3 regions of the Shewanella sp. 4t3-1-2LB genome follow, and region 1 is predicted to be linked to each of the others. Evidence: predicted binding sites of a transcription regulator. Region 1 holds the regulator's gene; each other region holds the start of a gene.
The links. Region 1 encodes MetJ, which represses methionine synthesis genes. Its sites were predicted from a motif close to TAGACGTCTAGACGTCTA; they were not measured.
Positions count from the first base shown of each region.

Region 2: the regulator MetJ is predicted to act here: its motif matches at 2,292-2,309, upstream of serA (phosphoglycerate dehydrogenase).
Region 3: the regulator MetJ is predicted to act here: its motif matches at 6,830-6,847, upstream of metA (homoserine O-succinyltransferase).

Region 1 covers NZ_JAFNJD010000034.1:1,579-9,655, reverse strand. The annotation lists gene J3L11_RS12875 (bifunctional aspartate kinase/homoserine dehydrogenase II) at 1-1,700, opposite strand, end outside; gene metB (cystathionine gamma-synthase) at 1,719-2,879, opposite strand; gene metJ (met regulon transcriptional regulator MetJ) at 3,095-3,409, shown strand; gene J3L11_RS12860 (sulfite exporter TauE/SafE family protein) at 3,478-4,215, shown strand; gene J3L11_RS12855 (conjugal transfer protein TraF) at 4,236-5,435, opposite strand; gene nrfD (NrfD/PsrC family molybdoenzyme membrane anchor subunit) at 5,560-6,498, opposite strand; gene J3L11_RS12845 (4Fe-4S dicluster domain-containing protein) at 6,495-7,067, opposite strand; gene phsA (thiosulfate reductase PhsA) at 7,081-8,077, opposite strand, start outside.
Region 2 covers NZ_JAFNJD010000018.1:45,238-53,314, reverse strand. The annotation lists gene ygfZ (tRNA-modifying protein YgfZ) at 1-847, opposite strand, end outside; gene serA (phosphoglycerate dehydrogenase) at 960-2,189, opposite strand; gene J3L11_RS08595 (DUF2238 domain-containing protein) at 2,356-2,967, shown strand; gene J3L11_RS08590 (hotdog fold thioesterase) at 3,016-3,474, shown strand; gene katB (catalase KatB) at 3,776-5,236, shown strand; gene J3L11_RS19530 (hypothetical protein) at 5,893-6,018, shown strand; gene J3L11_RS08580 (TMEM165/GDT1 family protein) at 6,655-7,212, opposite strand; yybP-ykoY riboswitch at 7,298-7,395, opposite strand; gene J3L11_RS08570 (aromatic amino acid transport family protein) at 7,653-8,077, shown strand, end outside.
Region 3 covers NZ_JAFNJD010000044.1:27,554-35,630, forward strand. The annotation lists gene J3L11_RS15060 (enoyl-CoA hydratase/isomerase family protein) at 1-790, opposite strand, end outside; gene J3L11_RS15065 (enoyl-CoA hydratase) at 796-1,569, opposite strand; gene J3L11_RS15070 (acyl-CoA dehydrogenase family protein) at 1,581-2,738, opposite strand; gene J3L11_RS15075 (CoA-acylating methylmalonate-semialdehyde dehydrogenase) at 2,793-4,286, opposite strand; gene J3L11_RS15080 (acetyl-CoA C-acyltransferase) at 4,316-5,503, opposite strand; gene metA (homoserine O-succinyltransferase) at 5,767-6,714, opposite strand; gene J3L11_RS15090 (SDR family NAD(P)-dependent oxidoreductase) at 6,925-7,683, shown strand; gene ompW (outer membrane protein OmpW) at 7,745-8,077, opposite strand, start outside.

The DNA.
Region 1 (8,077 bases):
AATTCACGATAAAACGCCAACGGCCCAGAACCGGCCAGTTTGTTGGCACTGACCATATGGATACCATGGGCAAAAAACTCGGGATATTGCAAGGTCAGGCTGGCACTGGCGCTGATGTCGAGCGCGATCAGTTCATCACACGCCAGCGCATCCGCTTGTTCAAACAGATGCTCGTATTGCCACGGCGTGGCTTCGGCCTCGAAGCGTGTCTGCCAGTCAGTCACCGCAATACCTGCATTGCAAAACAGCGCCTTGCTGGAACTCGCCAACCCCACCAACACTACCTCAGCTTCCAACTGGCGATTAAGCTGCTGCGCGGATTTGCCATACAGCGTGACCCAGGCTTCACCGATATTGCCAACCCCCAGCAAAATAATACCGATACGTTTACGCGGGCCAGCACAGCGACGATGAACTTTCTGCGTCAGCAAGGCCACCTGCTGCTGCGGCACCAAGGTTACCAGACTCAGCGCATCCTGATACAAAAGCCGGGCTTCACGGCTCAACAGCCGAGCAAAACTGCGCCGATACTGTGCGGCGGCGGCACTCACCAAAGCCACCAAGCCAAAACCGCGATGGCTTTCGACGTCGCTGATCCCTAATGCCTCGGTTAACTGCTGCAGTAGCGCCAGCAACTGTTTACCTGACTCCAGCGTATAGGCCAATTCATGCTTTTGTTTACCCACTGACCAATGCGCTAAAGGTTGTAACCCGGCATGTTCCAGCGCTTCTAGCAAGTTTTCCCACGGCGATTGCAATTGCAAGGTGACCGTTAACACTTCATCAAGACTGGTCACCACTGGCGCGCTGGCAACATCGTTTTGCGGTGCCACCAGCGTAAAATCGGTTTGCGGCGCATAACTGGAGCGCACCGCCAGACTCACCTGCGTGTTATACAGCGGTTGCAGCGTACGGGAATGCAGTACCGGGGAACCGAGCCGTGCCAAGCGGTCTGCCTCTGCCAATGACATGTTTTGCAGTAATCTGGCGTCCTGAATTTTGTTGGGGTCGGCGTTAAACACCCCTTCTACGTCAGTCCAGATAGTGACCCGGTCAATATCGGCCAGACTGGCAATCAAGGTGGCACTGAAGTCAGAACCGTTACGCCCCAGCAACAACATTTCACCTGCCGGATTGGCGCAGATAAAACCGGTGATCACCAAACGTTCATCGGGATGCTGCTTGAGCATCTGTTGCACTTTGGCACGGGATTCTTCTACCCGAATTTTGGGTACTGCCGCCTCATCAGCGATAAGCAGACCGCGCGCATCAACGTTACAGGCGGCCACCCCAGATTCACGCAGCAACGCTGCCATCAGCCGGGCAGACCAACGTTCACCAAAGCCCACTACCTGATTGCATTGGTAGTCGCTACGCCCATCCAGCGCCAGCAAGCTCATCAGTGTCGCCCGGTCGTTGGCTAAGCGTTCCCGCAACTGCCGCGCCTGAGAATTACTCAATAGCTGCTCAATCAGGTTTTGCTGATAGTTCATCAGCACCTGCAACTCTTCCTGCCACAGTTGGCCTTGCTCACGCAGCGCTAACAACTTGTACAGGAAGTTGGTGGTTTTGCCTGCGGCAGAGACCACTATCAGATCATCAGGCCGCCCGTGGGTCAGCAGGATGTGGGCCACACGCCGGTAACAGTCAGGATCGGCAAGACTACTACCACCAAATTTATGTAAGTGACTACGTGCCATCAATTAATGCTCCCCAACTCAACAGGCGGCAACGGCTGCCAAACCGGCAGCGATATCGTCCAACAGATCTTGTGGATCTTCGATACCAACGGACAAACGAATCAGGGTATCTTTAATGCCCGCTTCAGCACGGGCGGCCGGCTCCATCGCGCGGTGAGTCATTGTAGCAGGGACTGCCACCAAACTTTCTACACCACCGAGACTTTCTGCGACCGAAAAATAACGTAACGCACCGAGAAATGCCGTTACCTGCGCTTCACCGCCCGTCAGCTCAAAACTGACCATAGCACCGAAGCCCTGCTGCTGTCTGGCAGCGATTTCGTGACCGGGATGTGTTGCTAATCCGGGATAATATACCTGCTGTACCTGGGCACTGTGTTGCAACAACTCGACGATTTTAGCGGCATTACTCTGATGCTGCTCAATGCGTAATGCCAATGTTCTTAAACCGCGCAATGTCAGATAGCTGTCAAACGCGCCGCCGGTCAATCCCAGCGTGTTCGACCACCAATGCAGTTGTTCCGCCAATGCAGGCTCTTTAGCGATCACCGCGCCACCGACCACGTCACTATGACCGTTGAGGTATTTAGTGGTGGAGTGCACCACGATATCGGCACCGAGCAGCAAAGGTTGCTGCAACGCGGGCGACAAAAAGGTGTTATCTGCCACCAGTAGCGCCCCAACGGCTTGGCAAGCAGCGGCGATGGCGGCAATATCAATGACTCGCAACAAAGGATTCGAGGGCGTTTCAATCCATACCATCTTCGGCTTACGGGCAATGGCCTGTTGCAGCGCTGCGGTATCGGTTTGATCCACTATTGCCAGTTGAAATTGACCCTTTTTCGCCAGATTGGTAAACAGTCGATAACATCCACCATAGCAGTCGTGTGGCACCACCAGCAGATCCTCGGGGCTAAGCAGGCTGACCACCAGCGTCACCGCCGCCATACCACTGGTGGTGATCACTGCCGGACAACCCTGTTCCAGTTCACCAATCGCATTACCAAGAATACTGCGAGTGGGATTACCGGAACGGCTGTAATCAAACTGCCTTGGCGTTGTGTGACCATCAAAAGCGTAGTTGGTTGAAAGATAGATGGGCGGAACCACAGCACCATGCTGGCTATCGGACTCAATCCCCTGACGGACGGCAATCGTCGCCATTTTCCGTGCTGTCATTTTTGGCTCCTCAAATGCTTTACAAGAAACACCATAAAGATGTCTGGATGGCTAAATTCTACCAACTCCCCCCTTGGCGTCAATAGGCATAAAGACGTTTAGACGTCCAAATGTATAGAATTCCATTTTTGTGATACAGTATTACGACCCGAGATTTGACTGTAGGGTGTAAGGGTTTAAAATCGGCAGCGAATTAGTGACATAGCAGGTGCAACATGACTGAATGGAATGGCGAATACATCAGCCCCTACGCTGAGCACGGGAAGAAAAACGAACAAGTAAAAAAAATCACTGTGTCTATTCCGCTGAAAGTACTGAAAGTGCTGACGGATGAACGCACTCGTCGCCAGGTCAACAACCTGCGTCATGCCACTAACAGTGAGCTGCTGTGTGAAGCATTTCTGCATGCCTACACCGGCCAGCCGTTACCCAACGATGAAGACTTGTCCAAAGATCAGCCCGACAGTATCCCGGCGGAAGCCAAGCAGATGATGGAAGATATGGGCATCGAATGGGAAGAAATGGAGTAAATGTGCCGTTTCCCAAGCCTTTCTCATTTTACTGACAGCCGGGAGTTTCCCGGCGTTACTTCGCTGTTATGTGGTCGTTGATCGATCCTGTTACCTTATTGCTGGCATCGCTGATTATTGTTATCGGTGCCGTGACGCAAAGTCTGTTAGGCTTCGGTCTAGCGGTCGTTTCTACCCCGCTACTTTATATTGTTGACCCGGAACTGGTGCCAGTACCGGTGATTATTCTGAGCTTTTCCATTGCGTTGCTAACACTGCTGCGCGAGCGCGGCAATCTGGAACTGGGCGGATTGCAATACGCATTGGCCGGACGGATTCCCGGCAGCTTGTTGGGGGTTACGTTGCTATTGGCGCCGCGCGCGGTGCTGGGCTTGATTATTGCGGCCATTGTTGGCGCGGCAGTAGTGATGAGCTTGAAGAAATTCAGCGTCGCCGTCACCCGTCGCAACCTGTTTATTGCAGGTGCCTTTTCGGGCATATTCGGGACGGTAGCAGGTATCGGTGGCCCGCCGATGGCATTGCTGCTCACGGGGCGCGAAGCCGGTAAATTCCGTGCGGCGTTGTCGGCATTTTTTATGGTGAGCACCTGTATCAGTCTGCTGATTTTGGCGCTGTCCGGTATGGTCAGTTGGCGCGATTTGTTGTTATCTGTGCTGTTATTACCGGCGGTAGTGCTGGGATTTCTCGCCTCAGGCATCTTGTTACCCCGAGTAGATAAACGCCGCACCCGCTTGCTGACATTAGCGCTGTGTGGCGCCAGCGCATTATTGCTAGCACTCAAATCCTTGTGGGCGTTGCTATCCTGACAACGCCCTTGTTGTTTCACCTAGAAGTGATACGAGGTCTGTAACGCGCCGCCGATAGCGTTATCGCTGCCAAACATCCCAGTCAAATCTAATCTAAAGAACTTGCCAATAGCGATACCCGTTCCCACTGAATAGATATCGGTGGTGACATCGTTGAGATCCTGGCGATAACCAAGTCGCAACGCTAGCCAGTCAGTGGCTTTCACTTCACCACCGACACGCCAATATTTCGGCCCTTCCAGCTCGGCAAACTTGTTGTTTTCCGTCAAGTCGATATCGCTGGTTAACATCACTGTCCGCCATTCATAAGCGATACCAGCAGTTACCATGGGTTTGATTTGGTAGGTTAATTGCTGGCCTTCGGAAACCATGGTCTGCATGTCTTGCTTCACCAAGTTGCGGCCACTGAGCCCCACGGTCAGCCCCGGCATGGGTTGCAGTGCGACCCCAACATCCAGGTTAAAACCTGTGTCATCGTTACGATAATCGTCACTGTCAAAATCATTAACATCAAAATTGTTGGCTGACACCGCATAATTGAACGTATCCAGCCGCTGCAATTTCGGCGTAATCCCGACGGTGAGCGGCATATTCGCCACAGTGAAGCCACTGCTCAGCGCCACACCGACATCAGAAACCGCCCCGGCAATCACGCGCCCTTGAGATGACAAATCATCCAGGGCTGGCGGATTTAGCGGATCCAGCGTACTCAATAACAACAGATCGGATGCACGGATATCGGCTAGCGCGAAACCATCCAGATAAGTCTTAGCGATAACGGCAACTGACATTCGCTTACTAGAGGGCAACACCACGGCAAATCCCAAGCCAGCACTGGCGTAAGCGCTATTGCCGACTAATGACTGTAGATTCCCCAATAGCTGATCGCGATAATGCAGCATTCCCTCAACATCGCGGTTATCTATCGCCAGTTCCAGAGCATCATAGTTGTCCTGCACATCATCAAATTTATCGACCATTTTGTCTTTATCGGCACCATCAGCACCTAAGGTTGGCAACAGCAGGCTCACGTCTTCGCTCTGGCGCTCCGTTAGGCTCAATAATGCCGGATTGATAAAACCCGCCACCATTCTGTCACCTGCCGCCACACCCGCACCGCCCATGGCATCGGTTCTGGCTTCATACACATCTTGCCCGGCCCATAGTGGCCCACAACTTAATGTAGTGGCGCATAGCAACGCCAGCATCTTCAGTTTCATCCCGCTTCTCCCCAGCCGCTGTTTGTTCAATTAAAGATAGTTGTTACCCAATGACTCTCCAGAAAAAGCGGCACAAAAAAGCCCCCGCTGAAGCGAGGGCTTTGATTTCCATCACATAAATGATTTACCCAAGATAACTTTGTCCCGCATACAGGATGAAGTGTCTTAGTGCCAGCACCCCGGTCAGGCTACACAACGCGCCTAGCAGCATGACACCTTTGCCATGACGTTGCTGCGCCGGTAACAGCAGCGATAACAGCGGTACACCAAAACCAACTGCCACCACCAATGTCCAGAACACCGCAGCCCAAGTGCCAGTTGTCAGTGATGCCAGTGCGGCAGCAGCAGCGCCACCCTTGAAGTACAGGCCACAAAACAGCATGAACAGGAACAGCATCTCGATGCCAACGACTGGCAGCTCAATACCGTGCATACGGCCAAGTTCATGATCATGCGCCGGAGTTCTGAACAGCAGTAGTGCTACAACTGCGTTGGCGGCTGCACCAGCAGAAATCCCTGACACCAAGAACAGCGCTGGCAGAATCGCGGTATTGAGCATCGGATAGATGTTCATCGCCGAGATCAGGAAACCGGTGTAAGCACCCACGATCACCGCTAGCGCAAACAACAACGTTTCTATTGGTTTTCTGAGACCATTCAGCACATCGGCCAGTCCTTGCAGGAAGCCCAAACCGATAGTTGCCAGTTGCCCCCGGAATACCACCAGTGCATACAGGAAGGTCAACGGAATAAAGACCAATAACGCCAACACCCCGATAGACATCACTGACGTGAAGTTATAGTTAACGAGGATCAACCAGAAATGGAACGGCCGAGTCAGGTCAACGACCAGACATAACATTCCCAGACAGATAGCCACGGGTGCAATGAGTGCAGCGGCCTTAAGGACGGGACTCTCCTCACGGTCGCCTTTTACCCAACGCATCGCGATGGCGATCAGTAAACTGCCTGCAGAAAGCCCGGCCAGAAACAGGTATACGGCAATCACCCAATGCCAGGTCACAGGATTGTACTGTGACATATCACCCCAGATATTGTTCATGCTTCAATCCCTCCTTTGCGGGCAGGAATACGATAAACCCTTGGTTGCGTACCAAGATGGACTTTTTCGCGATAGGTTGGCGCGCTGTTCAGCAGTTTGCTCACTTCGCTATTGGCGTCATTGGCATCGCCAAACACCAAGGCATTGGTGGGGCACACAGTGACACAGGCAGGTTGTTCGCCACGTGCTAGCCGAGTATCGGCACAGAAATTACATTTTTCAGCGGTGTGACTGACTGGGTTGATAAAGCGCACTTTGTAAGGACAGGCAGCGATACAATACTGACAGCCAACGCACTTATCTTGTTTAATCGACACGATACCGTCGGCAGTGACATACGCCGCTCCGGTGGGACACACCTTAACGCAAGGCGCATCTTCACATTGTTGACAAGACACTCGGTTATATTTGAAGTGCAATAATGGCACTTCACCAAATGGGCCTTCCACGCGAACCTGCAGACGGGTCACACCTTCGGGCACTTGGTTTTCACTGCGGCAGGCAACATTGCACGCCTGACAGCCGATGCATTTGTTTTCATCATGCACCATGACATATCTTTTGCTCATTGTCGGCCTCCCGTTATGCCTTTTCCAGTTTCACGCCAGTAGTGTGTACACACATACCGCATACAGGTGCTGTCGCATGCGGCAACAGATTGCCACAATGCAGCCCTTTGCCACTGGCACGGGTCAGTTCCTTGTTTTTTGAACCAAAGCCCATGTATGCAAATACGGTGTCTGGGCGAATGCCCTTAGTGACCAGCGCATGGCCGATTTCGCTGCCAACGCTAGACGTCAGACGGATGCTGTCACCACTGTTGATGCCATATTTCGCGGCAGTTTGTGGGTGGATCCACACCGCGTTATCTGACATCAGGTTAGCGAGCATCGGAACATTGTGAGTGGCCCCATTGGTATGCACTGCTACCTTGCCTTGAATGAAGTACAACTCATCAGGTTGCTTCAATTTAACATCGTGATAGGCAATAAGGCCGCGCCCAGGCGCCATCGCTTCAACTTCGGCGGAGTAAAGCTCAATCTTGCCGCTTGGGGTCTTGAATTTCACAGCACTGCCATAAGTACCATCTTCATCTGCCACACGAGCGCCAGGATAGGCCGCCACAAAGTCGGCTACCATCTGCGGTTCACGCAGCATCAGGGGCTTACCGTAGCTGACATAGCCCTTAGTTTTGATGAGTTTCAGCAGCGCATCATCTTTGTTGAGCTGAGCCAACTGCAAGGTCTGGATATTGTCCCAAGGATAATAGGCTTGTAAGCCCAGCTTGATCCCTAATTCACGGAAGATCTGCCAAGCGGGTTTGGCCTCGCCAATCACATCGACCACCTGCTGGCGTACATAGTAACCGGGGTTCTTACCTGACTTATCGGCAATCTCTTCATCACGTTCCAGATAAGTGCATTCCGGCAGAATGTAATCGGCAAAAGCGGCGGTTTCACTGACGTACAGATCGCAACACACGACCAGTTCCATCTGCTTCAGTACCCGTTCCACCTTGCTGCGGTCTGTCACGGTCTGCATCGGGTTGGTACGGGTCATTACCCAGCCATGGATAGGA
Region 2 (8,077 bases), on a different contig from region 1:
ACAACTGGTCGTCAATCTGTACCGCTTCCAAAATAGTGCCCTGTGGCCGGAAACCCTCTTCTAGCGCTAGCTCCAGTGTGGATTCTGGAGTGACAGAAACGATTGCTTGTCCTTTCAGAATATACAGCGCCCGTTTGTTACCGCCACGGTATTTCATGCGCGCCACTGTTTCCTGTCCCATGTAGCAGCCTTTGGTAAAACTGATACCATTGAGCGCCTGCAAGTTGCACATTTGTGGTACAAATTGCGCCCGATGCACGGCTGATAATCCCGGATAGCCGGCCAGTATCTCCAACGCTTGCCAGGCACTGTGATGATACAGTGCCTGCGCTTGCACCAGCTCGGCTGCAATGGCTGTCGGTAACACTAACAGAAAACGCCCGTTATCATTCAGCACCACTCCCTGTTGCAATGGACATAATGGGTGGTCAGTGCTAAAGGCTGGGAAATGGCCTTTAATCCAAGATTCGGCGCCGTTTCCGGTAACACCGAGTACCGTCCACGCATCCGATACATCATCAAGTTCGGCTTTGCTAAATACCGCATATTTACGGAATTCTGGCAGGTCGCTGACAACGGTATCTTTAGGCATCAGCAGCATTAAGCTATCGGCTACTGCGAATAGACGGAAGGCAGCAAGCATCTTACCTTTAGGGTCGCAATGCGCGCCCCAGCACCAGTCGTTGGCTGTGAGGGCATTAACATCGGCGGTAATTTGTCCGTGAATAAAACTACGATTCTGTTCACCGGTCACCTGGATCAGGCCGAGATGAGACAGGGGAGAGATCAGCAGTTCCGGTAACTGGGTATCGGGTGCCCAGAAAAGTTGAGGAGCGGTGAGACTCATAGGATCATCCTGATATTAACAACAGCAAAAGTGCTTCGATTGTAACGGATCTGGCGTAAATAAACAGGGCGCCGAATGGTCGCCCCGTCAAAACATTCACTGATACCAAAACTCAGTACAGCAAGCGAGTGCGGATAGTCCCTTCGATGTTTTTCAGTTCTTCCAAGGCTTCTGCGGCCTGATCCGTGTGGACTTCCATCACCACATAACCGATGTCTGCCGTGGTTTGCAGGTATTGACCGCCGATGTTGATGCCTTTTTCGGAAAACGCCTGGTTGATCTTCAGCAATATGCCGGGACGGTTACGGTGGATATGCAACAGGCGTGAAGTGCCGTGTTGTTGTGGCAGCGATACTTCGGGGAAGTTTACGGCGGTTACTGTCGAACCGTTGTCGGAATATTTGGCGAGTTTCCCGGCCACTTCGATGCCAATATTTTCCTGGGCTTCTTCGGTGCTACCGCCAACGTGTGGTGTTAGGATGACATTGTCAAATCCACGCAGCGGACTCTGGAATTCGTCATCGTTAGACTTGGGCTCAATTGGGAACACATCAATTGCTGCCCCCGCTAAATGTTTGGATTCGAGCGCAGCCGCTAATGCGTCAATATCCACCACCGTGCCGCGGGAGGCGTTGATCAGGAAGCTGCCAGGCCGCATGGCTTCAATCTGTGCTGCACCAAACATCAGCTTGGTTTGTGGGGTTTCCGGTACGTGCAGACTGACCACATCCGCCTGCGCCAGCAGTTCGTTCATAAAGCGCAACTGGTGGGCATTGCCCAGCGGCAGTTTGTCTTCAATATCGTAGAACACCACGCGCATCCCTAAGGTTTCTGCCAGAATGCCAAGCTGAGTGCCGATATGACCATAGCCGATGACGCCGAGGGTTTTGCCGCGAACTTCATAGCTGCCTTTCGCACTCTTGATCCAACCGCCTTTGTGCGCAGAGGCGTTCCGTTGTGGAATGCCGCGCATCAGCATGATAATTTCGCCAATCACCAATTCGGCAACACTGCGGGTATTGGAAAACGGAGCGTTGAACACCGGGATACCCAGCAACTCAGCGGCTTTAAGATCCACCTGGTTAGTGCCGATGCAGAAGCAACCGATACCCACCAGTTTTTCAGCCTGCTCCAGCACTTCCTTGGTGAGGTGGGTGCGAGAGCGGATACCGACAAAATGTGCATCCTTGATGGCTTCAGCCAATTCATCACCAGACAACGAGCCTTTGTGGTACTCAATATTGTTATAACCGGAATTTTTCAGCACATCTAGGGCTGACTGATGAACGCCTTCCAACAACAGGATCTTGATTTTATCCTTGTCCAGCGAGTGTTTCGCCATGATATCGGTACCCCTCAATTTATGAATCTGCTAGTGAACAAAGTGTAGTGTGTTAAGCTTCCCCAAGCTGTCAGCTCACGTTAGCACCTTTTTTTGCTGCTGTGGAGGTCTGGATGGCTAAAGTGTTTATTTTAGATCATGAACAATCTGCAAATTGGGGCCGATATTGAAGAATCCGCTGATTTGGCTGGCATTTTATGCTGTGGTACTGCTGTGGTCAGTATGGCAGCCGCATGATGGTTTTACCTGGTGGATGGAAGCGACACCCGCATTAATCGCGGTGCCGCTATTGTTATGGTGTCGGCGGGTATTTCCATTAACGCCTTTGCTGTCGCTGTTAATTCTGTTGCACTGTTGCGTGTTGTTTGTCGGCGCCCATTACACCTATGCCCAGGTACCGCTGTTTGACTGGTTGTCAGACTGGTTTGGTTGGGGCCGCAATAACTATGACAAATTAGGGCATTTTGCTCAGGGATTTATCCCGGCCATGATTGCGCGAGAAGTGTTGCTGCGCAAACAGGTGCTGCAACGCGGCGCTTGGTGCAGTTTTCTCTGTTGCTGTTTTGCCCTGGCACTTTCGGCATTTTATGAACTGGTGGAATGGTGGGTTGCGGTGCTGACCAACGATGGTGCTGAAGCATTTCTTGGGACCCAAGGTTATGTCTGGGATACCCAATCTGACATGTTATTCGCCTTGATTGGGGCTATCTGTGCGGTATTGACGTTGTCGGCGACGCATGACCGTCAATTAGCGAAATTGCTGATACCGCAGCGCTGAGGCGGCGATAAACTGGCGTGGGATATTATTATAAGGAAACGACACACTATGAGTATCTGGTTCAGAGAAGTCACGCTTGAGGATTGCGCCCGCCTAGATCTGGGGCAGGGCGGCAAAGGCAGCTTGATGCAGACCTTAGGCATCAAAGTTACTGAGATAGGTGACGATTATCTGGTGGCGACCATGCCCGCCACACCAGCGATTCACAACCCCATCGGTATGGTACACGGTGGTGCTAATGTGGTCCTAGCTGAAACTGTTGCCAGCTACGCGGCTAATTTTGCGGTGGATTTTGAACAGTATTACTGTGTCGGGCAGGAGATCAACGCTAACCATATCCGCGCGGCTCGCAATGGAGAACTCAAAGCGGTGGCTCGCCCCATTCATCTGGGAAAGCGCACTTCGGTATGGGATATCCAAATTTACAATAGTGCGGGTGAACTGACTTGTGTGTCACGTATGACTGCCGCCGTTGTGCGCCGTCCTGACAGTAAACACGCGGGCTGACAGCCTCTATTTGTGTCCAATAAAAGCAGCTACGGCTGCTTTTATTGTTGTTGCGGGCATGTTCACTGAGCGTACTGCTAACCCCGCTTGCTATCCACTGTCTAGTGCAGAAGCAGTTTTATTATCAATTTAATTATTGGATTGTGATAATCACTTTTAATCGTTTTATTGATTTTCTTGCATCACCTACCATGCTCTTAACGTCTGATGCCTTAGCTCGCTGTTGCAGGAGGCCATATGGCCACAATCGTTGATTTGATCGAACTTTGGTTAAACCAGAAAAAATCGTAAGGAGCACAACATGACCCAGCATTATATTACCAGCCAGAACGGTGCCCCCGTTGCAGATGATCAGAATTCCCTGTCTGTCGGTGAGCGTGGCCCATTGTTATTACAAGATTTTCATCTGATTGAAAAATTAGCGCACTTTAACCGTGAGCGGATCCCAGAGCGGGTCGTGCATGCCAAAGGCACCGGTGTTTACGGCACTTTTACTCTGACCAACGATATCAGCCGTTACACCATTGCCGACCATTTCAACGGCGTGGGTAAGCAAACGGAAGTGTTTGTACGTTTTTCTACTGTGGGTGGTGAGATGGGCTCTGCTGATGCCGAGCGTGATCCCCGCGGTTTTGCCGTGCGCTTTTACACCAGCCGCGGTAATCACGATATCGTCGGCAATAACACCCCTACGTTTTTTCTACGGGATGGCATTAAATTCCCCGATTTTATTCATACGCAAAAGCGTAATCCGCACACCAATCTGAAAGATCCGCAGGCAATGTGGGATTTCTGGGCGCTGAATCCAGAAGCGATGCATCAAGTGACGGTGCTGATGTCTGATCGTGGGATTCCGGCAAATTATCGGCAGATGCATGGCTACGGTTCACATACCTATTCTTTCTGGAATGCCCAAGGTGAGCGTTTCTGGGTGAAATTTCACTTTAAGAGTGAGCAGGGCATTGCCAATTTGACCGAAGAACAAGCCGCTAAAATGAAAGGTATCGATCCTGATCATGCTCAGCGCGACATGGTGGCCGCCATTAGCGATGGTCATTTCCCTCGCTGGAAATTGCAGGTGCAGATCATGCCCGAAGCCGATGCCAACCATTACCACATCAATCCCTTTGACCTGACCAAAGTGTGGTCGCATCAGGATTATCCATTGATTGAAGTCGGGGTGATGGAGCTTAACCGCTTGCCGCAGAACTATTTTGCCGAAGTGGAGCAGGCCGCCTTCGCGCCGAGCAATATGGTACCCGGGGTGGGCGCGTCACCGGATAAAATGCTGCAGGCACGCCTGTTTGCTTATGCCGATGCCCAGCGTTATCGCGTTGGCGCCAATTACAACCAACTGCCGGTGAACTGCCCACATGCGACGACGGCTAATCATCATCAGCGCGCAGGAGCGATGGCCGGAACGCAGTGCCCATACCATCACATTCAGACTGGCGCAGATAGCAGTGCTAACTACGGCCCGAACTCCAGTGCCAACAGTTTGCAGGATGCTACTGAGTTCCGTGAACCGCCATTACGCCTAGAGGGGGAAGCGGCGCGTTATAGCCGTTACGATCAGGATGATTACACTCAGGCGGGTAATCTGTATCGCTTGTTCAGTGAAGCGGAAAAAGCGCGGCTGGTCAGCAATATCTGTGGCACCTTGAGCCAAGCAAGCCGCGCTGTGCAATTGCAGATGGTGGCGCATTTCACTAAAGCCGATGCCGACTATGGCGCGCGTGTAATGGCGGCATTAGCTAAGTAACTTAGCTCTGCCTAAGGTGGATTAGAAAGCCCAATGGTAATGTTGGGCTTTTTTGCCTCTGCCGATGCGGGGAAGTCACTGGCTTGTTTTTGGCTGGCGTCAAAGGGACTTATCGCTGCGCGATTGCAACCTACGGTTGCGAAAGCTTGATGGCTTCGCCATACCAAGCTGCGCTTGGCAAAGTCGTGAGCTTTCGCGCTCACACTACGAGACAAGGGGGCTGATCAGCCTCGAATAACATCCATGTTAAACGGCCAGCTCGCCATCCATGGCTCGCGCTCATGAGCACACTCATCATTGATGAGCATTTGCCCTTATAAATCCCCTTGCTGCCCCGATGTCGCGAAACGCTACGGGCTTATGGTTTGCCATTTTCGCAAATCGCGCTGATTCGTCATCCATGACTCACCATCGCTTCTCGTCATCCTTGACTCGATTGCTCAATAGCTGCCCAACGCACCTTCGCCGCGCCAAGGGGAATTGGTGTTGCCTGATGAGCTTGGTGCAAATCGTTGATGACTTTCTAAACCTAATCGTTGTTAACCTCCTCCATGGATAAATGTTTTAGTTTATTTTTCATGCAGCCATTGAAAGATTTCTTTTAGTCCTTATGTGAATTATGAGGAAATAACCTCAGTAAAAATAAGGATAAAATCATGGCACTAAAACCAGGCCCAAAACCGATTGCCCAATCTACTGGTAAACCAGATCAAAGAAGACGCGATAATAAAAAAACTCCAGGAAATACCCCGGATTTAAAACCTAGTAAATCATCTAAGTGATTAAAAGGCATGAGAAAGGCTACCCAATGGTAGCCTTCTCTTCACATTCAGGAATTCAAGTACGACTAATATTCCCTTGCTCTGCACCACCTTGAGACATCCGTGACTCGAGCGCTCAATTACCGTCATACACATACCCCCCCAAGGGTGTTACTACAGAGTAGTTCAGTTGTTGATTTTTATTTCTAATTTCTTGTCTAAATCAATTTCGAGAATGTTATTCATAACGTTCCTTGTTGTTACCTTTCCAGTTATTCCTCAATTGATAGTTAATATGTGACGATAAAAAAATTTGGTCAACTAACATACACATTATTGTGTAATGGCAATTTCAATTTGTGTGAATGGAGTAACTTAACGTTCAAGTGCAGTTGCTCTGGGCGAAGTACTCTGATAATTCCCAGCACATGCGGACTTGTGGCCGTCGCCAGCATGGATGCTGGCGTCGAGCTTACATGGATGTACTTGCAGCGTGCCACATGGATGCGTGTGCATAAGCCTGCGGCAGGCAATTAACCGCTGCAGGGCAGCAAAGCAATGTTGAAGCATTCATAAAAAAGTAGGCAGCATCAGGATCAATAAAAAAGAGGCTCGAAAGCCTCTTTTTTGCAAACCTAATCAGGCCGTAAGGCTCACTTACGCCCACACCAGTGTTGCTATACCCAACAAGAAAAACAGTACGGCACAGATCCGATGAATAAGGGTTACTGGTAACTTACCTGCACCCATGCTGCCAGCTATCACCACTGGCACATTGGCCAGCAATATGCCTAAGGTTGTTCCGGCAATCACCCAAGCTAAGGATTGATACTTAGCTGCCAACACCACGGTGGCAACTTGGGTTTTGTCGCCCATTTCGGCCAGAAAGAACAATACAAAGGTCGCCAGAAACGGGCCATAACGGTAGAAGCGGTTATCTTCATCATCCGCTTTGTCTGGTACGAGTATCCACAGTGCTATGGCAAAAAAGCTGAAGGCTATTAGATAACGGGCAAGTTCTGGTGTCAGCCAGGTAATAGCCCAATGACCAAACCAAGCCGCCAACAAATGGTTGGCCAAGGTCGATAGCAAGATCCCGCTAATAATTGCCGTTTTATTTTTGAATCTGGCCGCCAATAACAGTGCCAGCAGTTGGGTCTTATCGCCGATTTCAGCAATCGCAACAGAGAGAGCAGAAGTGAACAGCGCTTCCAAAATGCAATCCTCAGGGGTGACCTTCAACCGGGCACAACACGCCATTCACCCCGGTAAAATGGTGCGCTGCGCTCAGGTCTTGCCAGGCAAGTCAGACTTGCTGCATTCACCATGGCATGTGGCCAAGTTTGTTGATGAATGCACCCACAAGTTGCGGGTCGGCTACTCCCCCAAGAACTAGAGAGGCGCTCATTATATCCAGATATTTTTCTGCGGCAATCGTCAATTGCAGATTGTTCGTATAATCAACGATATTTTTTCCGATTTTAAAGATAAATCTATTCTTGCCCGCAGCAAATGGCTCTGATAATGTCAAATCTGTGTCGATTTTTCGGAACTGCATCAGCGCAATTTGCTGCCTAATCGCGTATTGTCACTGCTTTCCACTGTGGAAAATCCGGCCACCCCAAAAAATAACAATGACAAACAGGATCTAGTCCGTGAACCTTAAAATAGTTGGATCGATTGCGATCGTGGCTGGTACTGCCATTGGTGCCGGCATGTTGGCCTTGCCATTAGCTACCGCCGCCATGGGCTTGGTGCCCGCGTTGATGCTGATGATCGTCGTCTGGGCGATTTCCGCTTATACCTCGTTGCTGATGCTGGAAGTGAATTTGCGCTCGGGTATCGGTGACAATCTGCACGTCATCACCGGTAAGTCGTTAGGGCGTAAAGGGCAAATCGTTCAGAGTCTGTCGTTTCTGAGTTTGTTGTTTGCGCTAACCGCAGCTTATCTCACCGGCGGTGCGGATTTATTGATGCTAAAAGCCAAAACTTGGTTTGATATAGTATTGGACAATCAAACAGCAGTGTTGTTGTTTACCTTTATTCTGGGTGGCTTCGCGGCGCTGGGCGTGCACTGGAT
Region 3 (8,077 bases), on a different contig from region 1:
TTTTTTGCAGTACTTCAGCAAGTGTTCCCGACATCAGTGCATCAATCACTTGCTGATGGGCTTTGAGCCTGCTGCTACCGGGATGTTCGCTGCAGTTGGTCGCAAGCATGGTAAGCAAATCATGTAGTTTTTGATGGTTTAGGGTGTGGTTGTCGCCCCAACTCAGGGTACTCATGGCGTCGAGCAACCGCTGTTTGTCGGCAGCAGCCAAAAAATGATTGGCAAAGCCACAGTAGCGTGCATCGGCGGCGTTGAGATTGTAGGCCGTCAGCCCTAAGAACAGACCCATTTTACCTGGCAATCGCCCGAGAAAATAACTGCCACCGACATCAGGGTACAGACCGATGGTCACTTCCGGCATGGCAATCCGGGAACGCTCAGTCACAATGCGATGACTGGCGCCCATCATCAGGCCGAGTCCGCCCCCCATTACGATACCATCGCCCCACACCAGTATCGGCTTGCCGAAGGTGTGGAGCAGATAATCCAGCCGATATTCCTCTTCAAAAAATAAACGGGCTTCATGGGTAAAACTACCGGGATTACTTTGCTGCGCCTGATACAGTGCCCGGACATCGCCACCAGCACAAAACGCTTTATCACCAGTAGCATCCAGCACCACGGCGGCAATCTGCGGTTCCTGTCGCCAACGTTGCAGCTGTTTTGCCAATAGCCGCACCATCTGCAAATCCAACGCATTAAGTGATTTTTCTGCATTCAGTGTAGCAACACCTATGTGTTTACCACTGACAGTTTCCAGGGTTTTAAACAGCACCTGTTCCACAGATATTCTCCTTAAGCATTGCGCCAATGTGCCGGACGTTTTTCTAAGAATGCATTGACACCTTCCTGCTGGTCTTCAGTACCGAACAGCGCCACAAACAATTCACGCTCCAGCGGTAAAGCTTGGCTATGCGGCATCTTGCGGCCGGATTGGATCAATTGTTTACAGGCGCTAACACTGGCCGGGCTTTGGTTAGCCACTTTGCCCGCTAATGCCAACGCATGCTGCAATACCGTACCGGTTGCGACCACCTCTTCCACCAAACCGATGGTGACTGCTTTGGCTGCACTCAGCCGCTCACCACAAAGGATCATCCGTTTGGCCCAACCCTCTCCCACCAACGCGGTAAGATTCTGGGTACCACCGGCACAAGGTAACAAGCCGACACTGGCCTCCGGTAGCGCCAGTTGTGCCTGTTCTTCAGCCAAGCGGATATCACAAGCCAAAGCCACTTCCAGCCCACCGCCCATGGCATAACCATTAATGGCGGCAATCGATACTCCGCGAAAAGCACTCAGCGTTTCAAAGGCAGCGCCGAATGCAGCAGCCACAGTGGCAGCATTTCCTTTATCGCCATCAGCAAACTGTTTGAGATCCGCGCCAGCAGAGAAAAATTTCGTACCAGCGCCGGTAATGACCAGAGCACGAATGTCAGGATCCTGATTTAATTGGTTAATGGTATCTCGCAGCTGTTGCAAGCTGACTAAGGTCCAGGTATTGGCTGGCGGATTATTGATGGTGATAACGGCGCAGTGGCCTTCAATTTCAGCGATTGACGGTAACATAAACACTCCGGTTACAGGGCCAGCGCACTGTCTTGCTCCAGCAATCGCCGAGCGATAATCAGCCGCATGATTTCGTTGGTACCTTCAAGGATCTGGTGCACTCGCACATCACGGAAATGCCGTTCTAACGGATATTCGCGGATATAACCGTAACCGCCGTGGATCTGCAACGCACTGTCACAGATAGCGAATCCGGCATCGGTGGCAAAACGTTTTGCCATAGCGCAGTATGCGGTTGCTTCAGCAGCTTGTTCGTCTAGTTTACTGGCTGCTAGGTACATCATTTGCCGCGCAGCCACCAGTTCTGTCGCCATATCGGCGAGTTTGAACTGCAATGCCTGAAATGCTGCCAATGGCTTACCAAACTGCTGACGATCCTGCATATAACCAAGTGCCTGCTGTAACGCCGCCTGCGCCGTTCCCACAGAGCATGCGGCAATGTTGATACGTCCGCCATCGAGCCCTTTCATCGCCATATTGAAACCTTGCCCCTCATCCCCTAAGCGATAACCCGCAGGAATACGCACTTGCTCGAAACTTATCTGCCGTGTCGGTTGGGCATTCCAACCTAACTTTTCTTCCGCCTTGCCATAGCTGACACCTTGAGCATCGGCAGGAACAGCGAACGCCGAGATGCCTTTGGCACCAGCAGCCCCCGTGCGAGCCATCACTATTAGCAACTCCGTGGCACCTGCACCGGAAATAAAACATTTGTTGCCGTTGAGCAGATACTCGTCACCGTCCCGAGTTGCGCGGGTGGTCAGTGACGCTGCATCGCTTCCAGCACCCGGTTCAGTCAGACAGTAAGAGGCCAGTTTCTGCCCGGAGGTAAGACTTTCAGCCCAGGTACTTTTTAGCTCCGCACTGCCCCAATGGCACAGCATCCAGGTTGCCATATTGTGGATGGTGATCATGGCAGTTGTCGTAGTACAACCCTGCGCCAATTGTTCAAAAATTAACGCTGCGTCTAACCGCGATAGCCCCAGACCACCACAGTCCTCCGCGGCATATAGACCACAAAACCCCAATTCACCAGCGCGCTGAATGACCGCTTTGGGAAAGTAATGTTCGGCATCCCACTTCGCCGCGTGTGGTGCCAGTTCTTCCGCGGCAAACTGACGAGCCAGCTCAACAAACTGGCGCTGATCTTCATTCAGATTAAAATCCATCAGATACTCCCAGCGATGACAACGTCACCGCCTGTTGCAACTTAACCTCATTTATCAGCGCAAATTGATTGTCATATTGGGCGCGTGAGAAATGTCATCATCAAACCAGCGACTGGTGATGGTTTTAGTCTCGGTGTAAAAACGTACGGCTTGCTTACCGTAAGCGTGCTGATCACCGTAGAAACTACCCTTCCAGCCAGTGAAGGAGAAAAATGGTAATGGCACGGGGATAGGGATATTGATGCCCACTTGCCCCACTTCAATTTCATGTTGGAATTTACGTGCCGCAGCGCCACTGGCGGTAAATAGCGATGTACCATTACCATAAGGATTTCGATTCACCAGCGCGATGGCCTGCGCCAATGAGTCAACGGCCATACAGCTTAATACTGGGCCGAAAATCTCTTCGCGATACAATATCATCTCTTCGGTAACATCGCTGAATAAGGTTGGGCCGACCCAGTTCCCCGCTTCATAGCCTGCCACGCTGACGTTCGAACCATCCAGCAAACATTGGGCACCTTCAGCTTTACCCTGTGCTATCAGTTGCAGAACTCTTTGTTTAGCCTGTGGACTGATAAGCGGTCCGAATCCCGCCTCCGAGTCATTCCAAAGCCCCGGCCGCACTTTCGCCATAGCATCTCGTAATTCAGGTAACCAGGCTTTTGCATCACCAACAAACACGGCCACCGAAATTGCCATACAGCGCTGACCGGCGGCACCAACAGAAGCGCCGACCAATTGATTAATCACTTGCTGTTTATTGGCGTCCGGCATGATCACACAATGATTTTTGGCACCAGCAAATGCCTGTACCCGCTTCAGATGCTGAGTACCGGTCTGGTAGACATGACGCCCAACCGCAACCGAACCAACAAAGGAGATCGCCTTTATCTGTGGATGACACAGCAAGGCATCAACCACTTCACGGTCGCCATGCAACAGTTGCAGCACGCCTTTCGGTGCTCCCGCTTGCTCAAACAGTTCGGCCAACCGCTGCGCGGTCATTGGGTCTTGCTCCGACGGCTTCAAAATAAAGGTATTGCCACAGGCAATCGCCAATGGAAACATCCATAACGGGATCATCGCCGGGAAGTTAAAAGGGGTGATACCCGTGCAGACGCCTAAAGGCTGGATCATGCTGTAGGTATCAATCCCGCTTGCCACGTTTTCGACTGTTTCTCCCATCAACAAAGAGGGAATATTGCATGCGTGTTCTACCACTTCGATGCCGCGCCAAACATCGCCGCGCGCGTCCGCAAAAGTTTTGCCAGTTTCTTTCGCAAGAATGGTTGCCAATTCGTCATGATGCTGCTTGAGCAGGTGCTGGTAACGCAGCATCAGCCGCGCCCGCTCTGGAACAGCAACCTTGCGCCACTCTTTAAACGCTTGGGCAGCGCTGCTGATCGCCTGTTCTATCTCTGCGGCGGTGGCACAATTTATCTGCGCAATTTGTTGATTATCAGCCGGGTTGGTCACGCTGATACTGCGAGAGCCGTGGCCGGCAGTGAATTCACCGGCAATAAAATGTTTTATAAGCGTTGTCATAAGAGATGAGTCCTGTTGAAAGTGCCGTGTTATACCTCAACGGCAATAGCAGTCGCTTCACCGCCACCAATGCACAAAGTGGCAATACCGCGTTTGAGACCACGTTGTTTCAGCGCATGGATAAGCGTGACTAAAATGCGTGCCCCAGAGCAGCCGATAGGATGACCAAGAGCACAGGCACCACCGTTCACATTCACTTTCTCCGGGTCTAGACGCATCTCGTTGATGGCTAGCATGGTCACCATAGCAAACGCTTCATTGATTTCGAGCAGATCGACATCGGCAGTGGTCCAGTTGAGTTTTTGCAGCAGTTTTTCAACTGCACCAATAGGTGCTGTGGTAAACAGGGCTGGAGCCTGGGCATGGCTGCTGTGGCCTTTGATAGTGGCCAATACCGGTAAATCCAGTGATTGTGCCAAGGAACGACGCATCAGCATCAAAGCGGCTGCGCCATCTGAAATGGAACTGGAATTAGCTGCAGTGATAGTGCCATCTTGCGCAAATGCAGGTTTTAATGTCGGAATTTTTTCTGGTTTCGCGTTGCCCGGCTGTTCATCAGTATCTATCTGATAATCTCCGCGCCGATCATTGACCGTTACTGCTACGATTTCAGCGGCAAAAGCGCCTTCGGCAATCGCGGCCTTTGCCCGCGTTAGCGATGTCAGCGCCCACGCATCCATATCAGCGCGACACAGCCCAAATTCGTCTGCTGTTTTTTGCGCAAAACTGCCCATGGATGCACCGGTATAGGCATCTTCCAGGCCATCAATAAACATATGATCCACCAGCCGACCATGCCCCATGCGCTGTCCGGTACGTGCTTTATCCAGCATATAAGGCGCTCGGCTCATGCTTTCCATACCGCCAGCAATAACGACCTCAGCCGTTTCAGCGCGAAGCATATCGTGCGCTAGCATTACCGACTTCATCCCAGAACCACAGACTTTATTCAGTGTGGTAGCCCCCACCGACAGTGGTAGACCAGCCCCCAAGGCCGCCTGACGCGCAGGAGCCTGCCCGACCCCCGCTGGCAGCACACACCCCAGTAATACTTCACTAACGCGCTCTGCTGGCAACTGTGTACTGTGCAACAGTTCTCTAATCACAGTCGCGGCTAACTGTGGGGCGGGCACCGATGCCAAACTCCCCAAAAATCCGCCCATCGGTGTCCGCCGTGCGGCGACGATCACTACATCATCAGTGATTGTTACGCCCATCTTCGCCCCCTTGATAGTGATGGTCTTCTCCCCAAAAGAAGCCTTTATAGTTAAGCGATGATTGCAAGGATTACGTTTACGCGAACGTAAAGCAACTAGCCGTTGGTCTAATATTAGGTCATGCTGAAAAATTTGCGTGTCGAGAATAAAGGAATGGAAGGGATTAAAACTGGCGAGATAACTAAAAGGTGTCTAGGAGATTTAGCGGTGATTCACAAACCTTGAGCAAAAAAAAAGCCACCTAGGCGGTGGCTTGTATAGGTTTATGCGTTACGTTGTTCCCAAGGCGTTTTCGCGCTGAGATCGCTCAGATCATATGGTGTTAACTGATATACGTAGTAGTTAAGCCAATTACTGATAAGCAGATTCCCATGACCAAACCAACGGGCTATCGGCTCAGCATTGGGATCGTCATTACGAAAGTAATTCTTCGGGATCTGCGGTGCAATACCCGCAGCAAGATCCCTAAAATACTCATCCCGTAAGGTACCTTTGCGGTATTCCGGGTGACCGATGACAAACAGATTGCGGTGATCCTTACTTATGACCAGATAAGCGCCAGCCTCTGCCGATTCCGCCAAGACTGACAACTGTGGATGTGCTTTCAGTTCTGTAATATTCATTTGCGCATAACGGGAATGAGGCGCATAAAATACATCGTCAAATCCACGCAGCAAAGGGATATGGGCCTTCACACGGGTATGCTCGAACACACCGGAGCATTTGATATTAAGGATCTCCCGCTTTAACCCGTACAGATGAAACAGGCCAGCATGGGCCGCCCAACACAAAAACAGCACTGAGGTAACATGGGTTTGCGACCAATCAATAACTTCTTTGATGTGATCCCAATAGGTGACCTCTTCAAAATCCAGCTTACCCAGTGGCGCTCCGGTGATGATCAAGCCATCAAAGTTACGCTCTTTAATCTCTTCAAAATCCCGGTAGAAAGTATTGAGATGATCCATAGGAGTATGCTTGGATTCTTTGTCGTGGATCCGCAGTAAATCAATATCCACCTGTAATGGTGTATTACTTAAAAGCCGCAATAACTGCGTTTCGGTTTCAATCTTATTGGGCATCAGATTGAGGATCAGCACTTTCATCGGCCGAATGTCCTGCATTGCGGCCCGGCTCTCAGACATCACAAAGATATTCTCAGATTCAAGCACATCGGCTGCAGGCAAATTATCAGGAATTCTTACGGGCATCATCCGCCTCTTGGTGTTTATTGGAGATTACATGACTCTCCGGTTATTGCAGGCCTGTGGTCAGCCATCAGTCGAAGGGCTTATTAACACGGAGAGATAATCACAATCATACATAAAGACTTCTAGATGTCTATACTTCCACTGTTAATTCTTGAGAAGGCGCGACTATCTCCCTATTATAAGACCCATCTTCCGCAGTAGAGTGCCATTATGTCTAAAACCTCCGCCATTATTGTCGGTGCCAGTTCAATGTTGAGTAAGGAGATTGCAAGGCAATTATCCGCCCAAGGCATTGAGTTGGCATTGCTGGCGCACGACGCTGATACCATCCGCGAATTTGCCACTGAATTACCATCTGCGGCTAACGTTTACCAACTATCAATTGAAGATCCGCAGCAACTCATTCCGCAACTGGAGCAAGTCTGGCAAGAAATGGATGGGGTACGATTAGTATTGGTTAATACTGGACTTAACTCTTATCACCCTGATTTGCCTTGGACGCTGGAACAGGAAATTATAGAAGTCGATGTGCGTGGCTTTGCCGCCATTTGCAATACTGCCTTTCGCTTATTTCGCGAGCAAGGGGTCGGCCAAATAGCCGCAATTAACTCTATTGCGGGTTTGCGCGGTGGACCCAGTGTGGCATTTCACGCCGCCAAGGCCTTTGCGCAAAATTACCTAGAAGGGCTGTCTATGCATGCGCAACGGCTGAAGTTACCCATCACTATTACCGATATCCAACTGGGACTGCTGGATAAGGCGGCACTACAGCACAGTCGTATTTGGTTATCGCCTGTAGATGAGGTGGCACGCCAGGTCGTTGATGCTTTGTTGAAAGGGAAACGCCGAGTGTACGTCACCAAGCGTTGGCGTCTGGTTGCTTGGCTGACCCTGTTACTGCCTGAATATATTTACAACACTCGTCACTGGAAAAAGAAAAAAGCGAAAGAACCCACTGCCATTGAATAACAACTTATAAGACATAAAAAAGGCGCTAAATGCGCCTTTTTTATTCGCCCCCAACAGGCTATTAGAATACGTAACCAACACTGACCATATAAACCCATGGGTCGATGTCAGTATCAATAGTCACTGGGGCAACACTGCTATTGCCAACACCATAATGGTAATTGAAGCTCACATCAGTATTGATTTTGGCATACCATACAGAAGCGTTAACGAGGAAATTTTTGTTGATTTGATAGTCAATCCCTACCTGAGCGGCCAATCCCCAAGAATTTTCCAAGCTCAGATCTGACAATTTACCACCCAGATCATTAGTAAATTTACTATCAAAAAAGTTGGTATAGTTAACACCTACACCAACATATGGACGCAACTGAGATTCGGCAGTCCCAAAATA